3 regions of the Halomonas sp. PAMB 3232 genome follow, and region 3 is predicted to be linked to each of the others. Evidence: predicted binding sites of a transcription regulator. Region 3 holds the regulator's gene; each other region holds the start of a gene.
The links. The regulator PhoB, encoded in region 3, activates phosphate uptake and scavenging genes when phosphate is short. The targets are predictions, from matches to a motif close to TGTCATANNNNTGTCANA.
Positions count from the first base shown of each region.

Region 1: RN346_RS15745 (glycosyltransferase family 1 protein) is a predicted target of PhoB. The motif match lies at 2,348-2,365, and genes of this name have one in related genera.
Region 2: ugpB (sn-glycerol-3-phosphate ABC transporter substrate-binding protein UgpB) is a predicted target of PhoB. The motif match lies at 2,252-2,269, and genes of this name have one in related genera.

Region 1 covers NZ_CP134865.1:3,436,818-3,440,687, forward strand. Annotated here, with positions in the region: gene kynU (kynureninase) at 1-537, shown strand, start outside; gene RN346_RS15735 (alpha/beta hydrolase) at 537-1,403, shown strand; gene kynA (tryptophan 2,3-dioxygenase) at 1,396-2,256, shown strand; gene RN346_RS15745 (glycosyltransferase family 1 protein) at 2,412-3,575, shown strand; gene RN346_RS15750 (phosphatase PAP2 family protein) at 3,538-3,870, shown strand, end outside.
Region 2 covers NZ_CP134865.1:3,421,966-3,425,835, forward strand. Annotated here, with positions in the region: gene RN346_RS15660 (YchJ family protein) at 1-251, opposite strand, end outside; gene RN346_RS15665 (hypothetical protein) at 399-710, shown strand; gene argE (acetylornithine deacetylase) at 982-2,151, opposite strand; gene ugpB (sn-glycerol-3-phosphate ABC transporter substrate-binding protein UgpB) at 2,356-3,684, shown strand; gene ugpA (sn-glycerol-3-phosphate ABC transporter permease UgpA) at 3,817-3,870, shown strand, end outside.
Region 3 covers NZ_CP134865.1:47,089-50,958, forward strand. Annotated here, with positions in the region: gene RN346_RS00225 (FAD-dependent oxidoreductase) at 1-249, opposite strand, end outside; gene RN346_RS00230 (chorismate lyase) at 362-922, shown strand; gene ubiA (4-hydroxybenzoate octaprenyltransferase) at 956-1,846, shown strand; gene phoB (phosphate regulon transcriptional regulator PhoB) at 1,946-2,635, shown strand; gene phoR (phosphate regulon sensor histidine kinase PhoR) at 2,639-3,870, shown strand, end outside.

The sequences.
Region 1 (3,870 bases), 310 kb from region 3:
GTTTACGTGCGCAGCGATTGCCAGCAGGCCGGATGGCAGCCGCTGTCGGGCTGGCACGGCCACGCCAAACCTTTCGCTTTTGACGCCGACTACGCGCCCGCCTCGGGGATGACGCGTTTTCGTACCGGCACCCACTCGGCGCTGGCCTACGCCCCGCTCGAAGCCTCGCTGACGCTATGGCAACACGTTGACATGGCGGCGCTACGTGTCAAAAGCCTGGCGCTGACCGATCTGTTTCGCGCCTGCCTTGCCGATCTTTTCGAGGCCCACGGCATCGAGGACATCACGCCCGCCCCGGCCCAGCGCGGAAGCCAGGTGGGCCTGGTGCAGCGTGAGCACGGCTACGCCATCGTGCAGGCATTGATCAAACGCGGCGTGATCGGCGACTACCGCGAGCCCGGGTTGATGCGTTTTGGTTTCACCCCGCTCTATCTCAGCCACGCCGATGTCTGGCACGCCGCCGATCAGTTCCGCGAGGTCGTCGAGAGCGGCGAGTATCGCGACCCGCGCTTTCAGACCCGCACGGAGGTGACCTGATGCAGGACGGGCCGGGTCTCGAAGAGCAGAATCTCGATGGACAGAACCCTGGTGAACAGAGTCTAGAGGCGCGCGAGCATGCCCACTCGCCCAGCCAGTGGGCGCGCGATGCCGATGCGAGCCTGGCACAGCAGGCCGAACAGGGCCGAACGCTTCGCGAGCGGTACCCGCCCCTGCGCCTGGCCTATGGCGACGCGGACCACGCCTGGCTGCACCTGCATCGCCCGGCGGGCGACGGCCCCTGGCCGCTGATGATCTTTTTTCACGGCGGCTACTGGCAGGCGCTCGACGCTACCGCCACCGACTTCATGGCAGAGCGCTGGCTGGCGCGCGGCTGGGCCTTTGCCTCGTTGAACTACCCGCTGGCCCCGGACGCCTCGCTGGAGACGCAGATTGGGGAGAGCATCCGCGGAGTGCGCTATCTGCTCGATAAGCGCGAGACGCTGGGGTTGAGCGACCGGGTGCGCCTTGGTGGCCACAGCGCCGGCGCCCACCTGGCGCTGATGAGCGGCCTTGCGCCGGCGTGCCGCCAGGCGATCGAAGCCTTGTGGCTGATCAGCGGCGTCTACGACCTGCGTCCGCTGCTCGGCACCTCGATCGCTCGGCCGCTCGACCTTGATGAGGATCGTGCGACCCGGCTGAGCCCCTTGTGCCTGCCACTGACCGGGCTACCGACGCTGGAGCTGATTCACGGCGAGCAGGACCCGCCGGTGTTTCAGCAGCAGGGCGAGGCGCTGGCGGCGAAGGCCCGCCGCGAGGGCGTGCCGGCGACGATTACCCTGCTAGCCGAACGTGACCATTTCGACATTCTCGAGTACGCCGATACGGCACTCGAGCACGACACGGGAGATATTCCCCATGCATAACGATTCGCCGACCCCGTCTGAGCGCGGCGCCGTCAATCTGGACAACGAGCAGCAGGTGCACTGGGACCAGCCCATGAGCTACGGCGAGTACCTGGATCTGGCGCCGCTGCTCACCTGTCAGAACCCGATCAGCGATCAGCACGACGAGATGCTGTTCGTGATCATTCACCAGGTCTCGGAGCTGTGGCTGAAGCAGTGCCTGCACGAGGCCCACGCGGCGGCCCGGGCGATCGAGACCGATGCGCTGCGCCCGGCGTTCAAGATGCTCACCCGGGTGGCACGCATCCAGGCGCAGATGATCAACGCCTGGGAAGTGCTCGCCACCATGACGCCTTCCGACTATCTCGCCTTTCGCGACAGCCTGGGCCAGAGTTCGGGGTTTCAGTCGTATCAGTACCGCGAGCTCGAGTTTCTGCTCGGCAACAAGCACCCCCGCCTGGCCGAAGCGCACCGCCGCCACCCGGCCCACTACCAGCGGCTGCAAGAGGTACTTGCCGCCCCCAGCCTCTACGATGTCTGTCTGCAGCTACTGGCGCGGCGAGGCTTCGAGCTGCCGGCGTCGTCGCTTGAGCGCGACTGGTCGACACCCTACGTCGCCTCACCCGAGGTCGAGGCCGCCTGGTCGACCATCTACCGCCACTCGGAGCGCCACTGGGATCTCTACGAGCTTGCCGAGAAGCTGATCGATACCGAGTACAACTTCCACAAATGGCGCTTTAGCCACATGAAAACGGTGGAGCGCATCATCGGCCAGCGCAGCGGCACCGGCGGCACCTCGGGCGTGGGCTATCTCAAGAAAGCGCTGGAGCTGCAGTTCTTTCCGGAGCTCTGGTCGGTGAGAGCCGACCTCTAACCGCCTTCGGCGCCGCCCCAATACCCGCGCTTTAATAGCGCGTCAGGGGCCCGGCGAGCGGCGTTCGCCTGTCACGCGTTCGTCACCTGATTGTCCCGTCGCTGTCATCGTCTCTTGCCACACTGGGAGCACACCTTGGGCAGGGGACGAAAGCGATGCGGCTTTGTATTGTGAGTGAAACCTGGGCACCGGATATCAACGGTGTGGCCCATACGCTCAATCGCCTGGCCTGCGAGCTCGACCGCCTGGACGTTCAGGTCGATGTCGTGCGCCCCGCCCCGCGAGCCCAAAAGCCGCGATCGACAGCGGGGGAAGAGCTTCAGGTTTACCGGCTGCCGCTACCCGGCTACGCCGAGGTTCAGGTGGGCCTGGCAACGCCTGGAATGCTCACGCGATTCTGGAAAAAGCATCCACCGGATGCGGTTTATCTCGCCACCCAAGGCCCGCTGGGGCTGGCCGCCCGGCGGGTAGCGCGCAAGCTCGGCATCGTTTGCGTGGCGGGCTGGCACACCAACTTCGACCACTACTGCCATGACTACGGCATCGGCTGGCTGAGCGCGGCGACCCTTCGCTACCTGCGTCACTTCCACAACGGCTGCGCGCTGACGCTGGTGCCGACCCACGCCCAGGCCCGCACCCTGCACAAGGCGGGCATTCGCGATGTCAGCGTGCTCTCCCGCGGGATCGACGGCGAGCACTTCTCGCCGGCCCACCGCGACGACACCCTGCGCGATCAGTGGGGTGTGAACGAGCACCAGAGCGTGGCGCTCTACGCCGGGCGACTGGCGGCAGAGAAAAACCTGACGCTGCTGGTCGAGACCTTTCAGGCCATGCGCGAGGTGCGCCCGGACATGGCGCAGGTGATCGTCGGCGACGGCCCGGCGCGGGCGCAGTTGCAAAAGGCGCTCCCCCAGGCCCACTTCACCGGCTTTCTGGATCAGCCGAGTCTCGCTCGCCACTACGCCAGCGCCGATATCTTCGTGTTTCCCTCGCTTTCCGAAACCTGGGGTAACGTGATCACCGAGGCCATGGCCAGCGGCCTGGCGGTAGTGGCCTTCGATCACGCCGCCAGCGCCGAGCTGATTCGGCACGGCCATAACGGCCTGAGTATCGCCCCCGACGACCCCAGGGGGTTTCATCAGGCCGCCGCCGAACTCTGCCAGCACCCGGCCGACTACGCCCGTCTGGGCCGAACGGCCCGGCTCAGCGTGCTGGAGCACAGCTGGAGTGGCATCGCCGAACAGTTCAAGCGTTACCTGCATACCGCCCAGGAGGCACATCATGCGCTCTCGCCCGCTTGTCGCATTCGATCGTCTTGATACGTGGGAGTGGCGCTTTTGCCAGCGCGTCACTCGGCTTTCGCTGAACCCGGTGTGGCGGCGCGTACTGCAAACCGCCAGCCGGCTGGGCGATTGGCCGGTGTGGGTGGCGCTCATTGCCGCCCAACCCTGGCTCACTCCAAATGGCAGCCAGCGGATGCTGCAGTACAGCGCCATCGCGCTGCTGGCGCTGACGGTGTACCGGCTGATCAAGACCCGGCTTTGCCGCGAGCGCCCGTTCATCACCTATCTGGGCGGCGTTCACTGCGGCGAACCCGCCCGCGACCGCTACAGC
Region 2 (3,870 bases), 320 kb from region 3:
GGCGCGCTCGCGCGCTCGATGGATAGGCGCTTCCACTGCGTGGCCGGGTCCGGCGCCAGCGTTTGAGGCCGGGTGCTGGAGTGCCAGGTGGCGTTCAGGTAATCAACGAGATCGAGTGCAAAGGCGCTATAGCGCGAGCGCATCAGCGCCTCGGGCGTCGGGGCGGCCACGCCCTGGTGGTAGACGCCGCAGCATGTCTCGTACATATCGTCACTGCCACAGGGGCAACGTGTCATTAAGCATGAAGTCATATCGGTGGCCCCATTAACGCCGGTGCATCGGGCCTTTTTCCTGTATCGGTCGCGATCAATGGGGGTATAGTAGCAGAGTCACATGGCCAAAAAAGACGGAGTACGACACACGACCCAACTCTCTTTCCAGACGCAGCGGAGGTTCGCATGAAGGTATACAGACCGGAATGGCAGTGCACGTTCAGCGTAAACGAGGGCGCGGTAGACGCGGCCCGATGGAAAGAAAGGCTTGCATGGCGACTGCGGCGGTTCGCCGACCGCCTTCAGGGCGGCGGCCGTACGGTCAGAATCGACTGTCACGTAACGCCTGCCATTAGCCTCGCCGAGGTGGATACCTGCCTGATGAAAGGCTTCGAAGTCACCCAGGGTCTGATCACCCAGCTTGCCCACCAGCAGGCCTGCGAGGAGGTGATGCGCGACGCCAAGGCGGAGCTTTTTGAAGAGCACTCCTCGCCCTGACAGAAACGTTTGACGATACCAAAACACCCGCTCATGGCGGGTGTTTTCGTTAGTGTCGAGCTCACTATGCTACCCAACCAGCCGTGCCGGGCAGCCCGTAACGAGGGTCTTTCGCCAAGGTCGGAATACCGTTCCCTTCGTTTCCGACATTCCCGCCGTCCTTGGCGGTCAGATGGCGAAAGTAGCGTACAGGGAGGTATTCACAGCGCCCTCGTGTAGGGCTGCCCGGCACCGCCCCCTGTCTCTATCACCCCGCCAAAACCGCTTTCATCTACCCCTCGAACGGCGCTTCCAGCGCTCTACCCATTCGGGTCATGAATTCGACGCACGCGACAAGCTCGCTTTTCTCGATGTACTCGTCCGGCTGGTGGGCCTGGGCGATGCTGCCCGGCCCGAGGATGATCGTTTGCAGCCCCTGCCCCTGGAACTGCCCGGCTTCGGTGGCGTAGGCCACCGCGTGGTTGCAGCACTCATTAGGCAGGTGATCCCGGGCCAGGCGCAGCACGGCGGCGTTGTCGCGATCGGCCAGGCCCGGCACGGTGACGTTGAGCGCCTCGGTGTCGATGGTGACTCGCTTGCCACGCGCCGAAAGCTCGGCCTTGAGCGAATCGACATACTGGGTGAAGCGGTCAAACACCTCGCCGAACGTCTCGGTCGGCAAATGACGAATCTCCCACTCGAAGGTACATTCGCGCGCCATGATGTTGATCGCCGTACCGCCTTTGATCCGGCCTACGTGCAGGCTGGTGTGGGGCACGTTGAAGGCCTCGTCCACCCGGCCCTCCTCGACCAGGGCGGTCATGGTGTCCTCGATGAAACTCACCAGCCGCGCGGCCACGTGGATCGCCGAGGTGCCCTGGTTGACCTGGCTGCTGTGCGCCTCGACCCCGGTGACCGTGGTGCGCAGGTTGGTCGCGCCTTTTTGCGCCACCACCGGCTGCATCAGGGTCGGCTCGCCGACGATGACGTGAGCCGTGGTGGAGTAGTGTTCATAAAAGCGCTTGATCAGCTCCGGCGCGCCGACGCAGCCGATCTCTTCGTCATAGGAGAAGCCGAAGTAGATGGGCTGCTTGAGAGGCGCCTTCACCCACTCGGGCACCATGGCGAGCGCGCAGGCGATGAAGCCTTTCATGTCGCAGCTTCCCCGGCCGTAAAGCCGGCCGTCGCCGCCGTCGTGAAGCGTAAACGGGTCCGTCGACCAGGGCTGGCCCTCGACCGGCACCACGTCGGTGTGGCCCGACAGCATCACCCCACCCGGCGCGTCCGGGCCGATACGCGCAATCAGATTCGCCTTGGTGTTGCAGGGGCTCATGACCCGCTCCGAGGCGACGCCGTGCTTGGCCAGATAGCCTTCGACGAATTCGATCAGCGCCAGGTTGGAGCCGCGGGAGGTGGTATTGAAGGCGATGAGTTGGGAAAGAAGCGATTCTGCATTCGTCATGACGTATCTCGGGTTAAGCGCGTTGCCACCACCCTAGCACTGCCCACCGCGCTCGCCTACTGCCAAAGTGGCATGAGCCTTGAACCTTCGTCCGGTTATCGTTCATCAATTTGTCATATAGACTCACTACTGTTCAGTGCACCTCACAAGCTCAATAAACGTACTGCGCCGCCCGGCCATGCCCGGGCCCACAAGGAGTGATGTATGTCTCGTTTCACGTTACGCGCGTTATCCGTCGGTATCGCCGCGGCAAGCCTGAGCATGTCCGCCCAGGCCGCCACCGAGATCACCTGGTGGCACTCCATGGGCGGCGAGCTCGGCGAGCGCCTGAGCGCCCTGGCCGAGGACTTCAACGCCACTCAGGATGAGTACCAGGTCACGCCCTCCTATCGGGGTGAGTACGAAGCGACCATGGTCAACACCATCGCCGCCTTCCGTGCCGGCGAGCAGCCTCACATCGTACAGATTTACGAAGTCGGCACCGGCACCATGATGGCCGCCCAGGGCGCCATCTATCCCGTGTATGAGCTGATGGAAGCACACGGCAACGACTTCGACGCAGACAACTACCTGCCCGTGGTGACCGGCTACTACACCGACACCGACGGCAACATGCTCTCGATGCCGTTCAACTCCTCCACGCCGATTCTCTACTACAACAAGGACGCCTTCGAGGCCGCCGGGCTCGACCCGGAAACTCCGCCGACCACCTGGGCTGAAATGGGCGAGATGGGCCAACAGATCGTCGATGAAGGCGCAGCGTCCTGCGGCTTCACCATGGCCTACGCGGCCAACTGGATCGGCTTGGAGAACTTCTCGGCGCTGCACAACCAGCCGATCGGCACCCAAGAGAACGGCTTTGGCGGTCTGGACACCGAGTTCGTCTTCAACGGCGAGGTGCAGGCGCGCTTCTGGGATCAACTCAAGGAGTGGAGCGACAGCGGCGTTTACAGCTACGCCGGCCCCGCCAACGGCCCGGACGCTGCGCCCTCGTTCTACGCCGGCGACTGCGCGATGTACATGAACTCTTCGGCCTCGCGCGCCGACGTGCTCGCCAACTCCGACTTCGAGGTCGGTTTCGGCATGCTGCCTTACTATGATGACGTCGAGGGCGCGCCGCAGAACTCGATCATCGGCGGCGCGACGTTGTGGGTGCTTTCCGGTCATGAAGACGACGAGTACGCCGGCGTGGCCGAATTCCTCGAGTACCTGTCGCTTCCCGACGTACAGGCGGAGTGGCACCAGGGCACCGGCTATCTGCCGATCACCACCGCCGCGTATGAGCTGAGCCAGGAGCAGGGCTACTACGAGGAGAACCCGGGTGCGGATCTCGCCATCGAGCAGATCAACCTGAACGAGCCCACCGAGAACTCCAAGGGCCTGCGCTTTGGCAACTACCCGCAGGTACGCATGGTGCTCGACGAGGAGTTCCAGGCGGTGCTAGCGGGCGACAAGAGCGGGCAGGAAGCGCTGGATGACGCGGTCGAGCGCGGCAACCAGATCCTGCGCGATTTCGAGTCAGCCAATAACTAACGCTTGATCGTCTCACGAACCCCGGCCCTTGCGCCGGGGTTCGTCGTGAGAGCCCTCCCCTGCGCCTGCCTTCGCTTTCAAGGCGGGGTTCACGGGACGGCTTTTCCGGGCGCTCGTGATACAGGATTCATCATGCAGACCAAACGCTCCACCTATCAGAACCGGTGGCTTCCCTACTGCCTATTG
Region 3 (3,870 bases):
CGTGGCGTCGAGCTCATTGGCAACGCTGGCGGCGCTTTTTTTGGCGAGCTTCTCCGGTGTCAGGCGCTTGCCAAAGCCCGTCGAGAGCAGCGGCTTGCTGTACTCATCGGCGCTGCCGACGCTTACCAGGGTAATCGAGCGGGTATCACCGAGCCTTCGCAGCTCGCGGGCAAGGCCGATGCCGGCCATGCCGGTACCGATGATGAGAAGATCCACCGGCGCATCGGCGTGAGAGAAAGAGTCGGCCATGCCTTCACCAGACGTTGAAATTCGGGGGCTCGAAACGCGGATGTTCTCGAGAAAAGCGCGTTGGGCCATCATGTTACACTAGCGCGAACGACTTGACCGCTCTGGAGATCGCGTGGCAATACACACTCAGCCGATAGCGCTTTTTCCGCGCTGGCAACCCGTCGCGGCGTTTCGCCCGGCCATGAGCGCGCCCTGGTGGCAGTGGGTCGCCTCCACCGATTCGCTGACCGCACGGCTGGTCGCGGCGGGCGGGCGCCGCGCGTTTCGGGTACGGCTGCTGCGCCAGGGCGTCGGCGTACCCGAACGCGACGAAGCCCAGGCGCTTGGCCTTGCGCCGCGCCGGCTTGTTTGGTGTCGCGAGGTGGCGCTGTGCATCGATGACACCCCTTGGGTGGTGGCGCGCTCGGTGGCGCCGCTGGCGCAGCTCAAGGGGCTGCATCTCGAGCGTTTGGGCGAGCGTTCGCTGGGGAGCTGGCTGTTTCGCCAGCCGGATCTCGTGCGCGGCGCGCTTTACGCCACCGGCCAGCGTCCGGCGTTCGCTCATCGCCAGGCGCCAGAGCTTCCGAGCGTCTGGGCGCGGCGCTCGATCTTCTACCACGGCGGGCTGTCGCTTTTGGTGCAGGAAGCGTTTTTATCGACCCTGGCGGATGAACCCGATCTGGCTTCGCGCTAAGCTGGGCGCGCGATTTATCCTCGAGAGGTAAGCATGGACCGTTCTCTGCTGCGCCCGACCGGCTGGTCCCGGGCGCGTGATTTCATCACGCTGATGCGCCTTGATCGGCCCATTGGCACCTGGCTTTTGATGTGGCCGACGCTCTGGGCGCTGTGGATCGCCGCCGAGGGCGTGCCAGGACGCGGGGTGCTATTGATCTTTATCGCCGGCGTCTACTCCATGCGCGCGGCAGGATGCGTGGTGAACGACTACGCCGATCGCCACTTCGACGGCCACGTCAAACGTACCAAAAACCGGCCGCTGGCGACCGGGCGCATCGGGGAAGCCGAAGCCAAGGTGCTGTTCATCGCGCTGGTGGCGGTGTCGTTCATTCTGGTGCTGTTGACCAACTGGTTTACCGTGTTGCTGTCGGTGGGCGGGCTTTTGCTTGCCGCCGCGTATCCTTTCATGAAGCGCTATACCCACTTCCCCCAGGTGGTGCTCGGTGCGGCGTTCTCCTGGGCGATCCCCATGGCCTTTGGCGCGGTTCTGGGTCACGTGCCGCTCGAGGCGTGGGTACTATTTCTGGCCAACGTGCTGTGGACCGTCGCCTATGACACCCAGTACGCCATGGTGGACCGCGACGACGACTTGAAGATCGGCATCAAATCCACCGCAGTGCTGTTTGGCCAGGCCGACCGGCTGATCATTGGCCTGCTGCAGGCGGCCACGCTGTTACTGCTGGCCTGGGTGGGGTGGGCTATAAGTCTGGGAGGCTTTTTCTGGCTGGGCCTTGTGGCCATGGCGGCCACCTTCGTGCATCAGCAGCGCCTGATCGTTCACCGCGAGCGCGAGGCCTGCTTTCAGGCGTTTTTGAACAATCACTGGTCGGGGCTTGTGCTCTTCGCCGGGCTCGCCTTGAGCTTTTGGCCGGTGGCGGGCTAAGGTGGCAAAAGCGGGTGTCATAAAACTGTCACTCGCTCATGGTGTGATTGTCACCGATATGTCATCGACCACTTTGCCTGGACACCGTGAGGCCCGCCCATGACCGCCAAAACCGTTTTAATCGTCGACGATGAGGCGCCGATTCGCGAGATGATCGCGGTGGCGCTGGAGATGGCGGACTATCGCGTGCTCGAAGCCGATAACGCCCAGGATGCCCACGCGCTGGTGGTCGACAACCAGCCGGATCTGCTGCTGCTCGACTGGATGATGCCCGGTACCAGCGGCATCGAGTTGGCCCGTCGCCTCAAGCGCGAAGAGGCCACCGCCGAGCTTCCGATCATCATGCTCACTGCCAAGGGCGAGGAAGACAACAAGATCCAAGGGCTCGAGGCGGGTGCCGACGACTACATCACCAAGCCGTTCTCTCCCAGAGAGCTGGTCGCGCGCCTGAAAGCGGTGCTGCGGCGTACCACGCCGCGCGGCATGGAGGACCCGGTGGAAATCAACGGCCTGCTGCTCGACCCGGTAAGCCACCGGGTCAGCGCTCACGGCAAGGCGTTGGACATGGGGCCGACGGAATATCGACTGCTGCAATTTTTCATGACCCACCAGGAGCGCGCCTATACCCGCAGCCAGCTGCTGGATCAGGTATGGGGCGGCAACGTCTACGTCGAGGAGCGCACCGTGGACGTTCACATTCGTCGCCTGCGTAAGGCCCTGGGCGATGCTCATCAGAACCTGATTCAGACGGTGCGCGGCACCGGCTATCGCTTCTCCGCCCGGAGCTAGCGCGTGCACCTGTGGAGCCGGGAACTCTGGCGTATCGCCTGGCTTGCCACGCTCGGGGTGATCATGGGCTGGCTGTTTGGCGCGCCGGGGTTGGGCCTCGCCGCCGGGCTCGGCGTGTGTCTTTTCTACCACTTGCGCCAGCTGCGCGCGCTTTATCTATGGCTAACGCTTACGCCGAGCGAGGAGCCACCCGCCGGGCCCGGGCTCTGGGGCGAGCTTCTGGACCGGCTCTACCGCTACCAGAAAAGTCAGCGCATCACTCAGGGCCGCCTCAGAGCCACGCTTGCGCGTATTCAGGAGTCGTCGGAGGCGATGCGCGACAGCGTGGTCATGCTCGACCGTCACGGCGACCTGGAGTGGTGGAACAGCGCCGCCACAAAGATGATGGGGCTTCAAACCGCCCATGACCGCGGCCAGCACATCACCAATTTGTTGCGCGACCCCGCGTTTGTGCGCTACTTCTCGTCCCGCGAATACAGTGAGCCTCTAACGCTCACCTCACCCATCGACGAACGGCGCATTCTCGAGTATCAGATCACGCTTTACGGCGACGATGAGCGGCTCTTGATGGCACGTGATATCACCCGGCTGCACCGGCTGGAGCAGATGCGCCAGGATTTCGTCGCCAACGTCTCCCATGAGCTTCGCACGCCCTTGACCGTGCTCTCTGGCTATCTGGAAACCTACAGCGATCTGAGCGATCAACTGCCGCCAAGACTTGGCCGCAGCGTCGCTCAGATGCAGGCGCAAACCCTGCGCATGCAGAATCTGGTCGACGATTTGCTGCTGCTTTCGCGCCTCGAGATTGATCAGGGCGGCAAGGATCACCAGCCGTTGGCACTGGGGCCGCTATTGGAAAGCGTGTGTCAGGACGCCCGGGCACTGTCCGGTCAGCAGCACGAAACGCCCCAGCAGATCGCGCTCGAGATCGAAAGCGACGCGCGGCTGATCGGCAGCGAGCAGGAGCTGCGAAGCGCGGTGTCCAACCTGGTGTTCAACGCCGTGCGCTACGCGCCGGGGGGCAGTACGATTACGCTGCGCTACGCCGAGCTTGCCGAAGGCGGCGCCTGTATCGAGGTCAAGGACAACGGTCACGGCATCGACCCGATACATATTCCACGGCTGACCGAACGCTTTTATCGCGTCGATAAAGGGCGCAGCACGGCCACCGGCGGTACCGGCCTTGGACTTGCCATCGTCAAGCATGTGCTGATTCGCCACGACGGGCGGCTTTC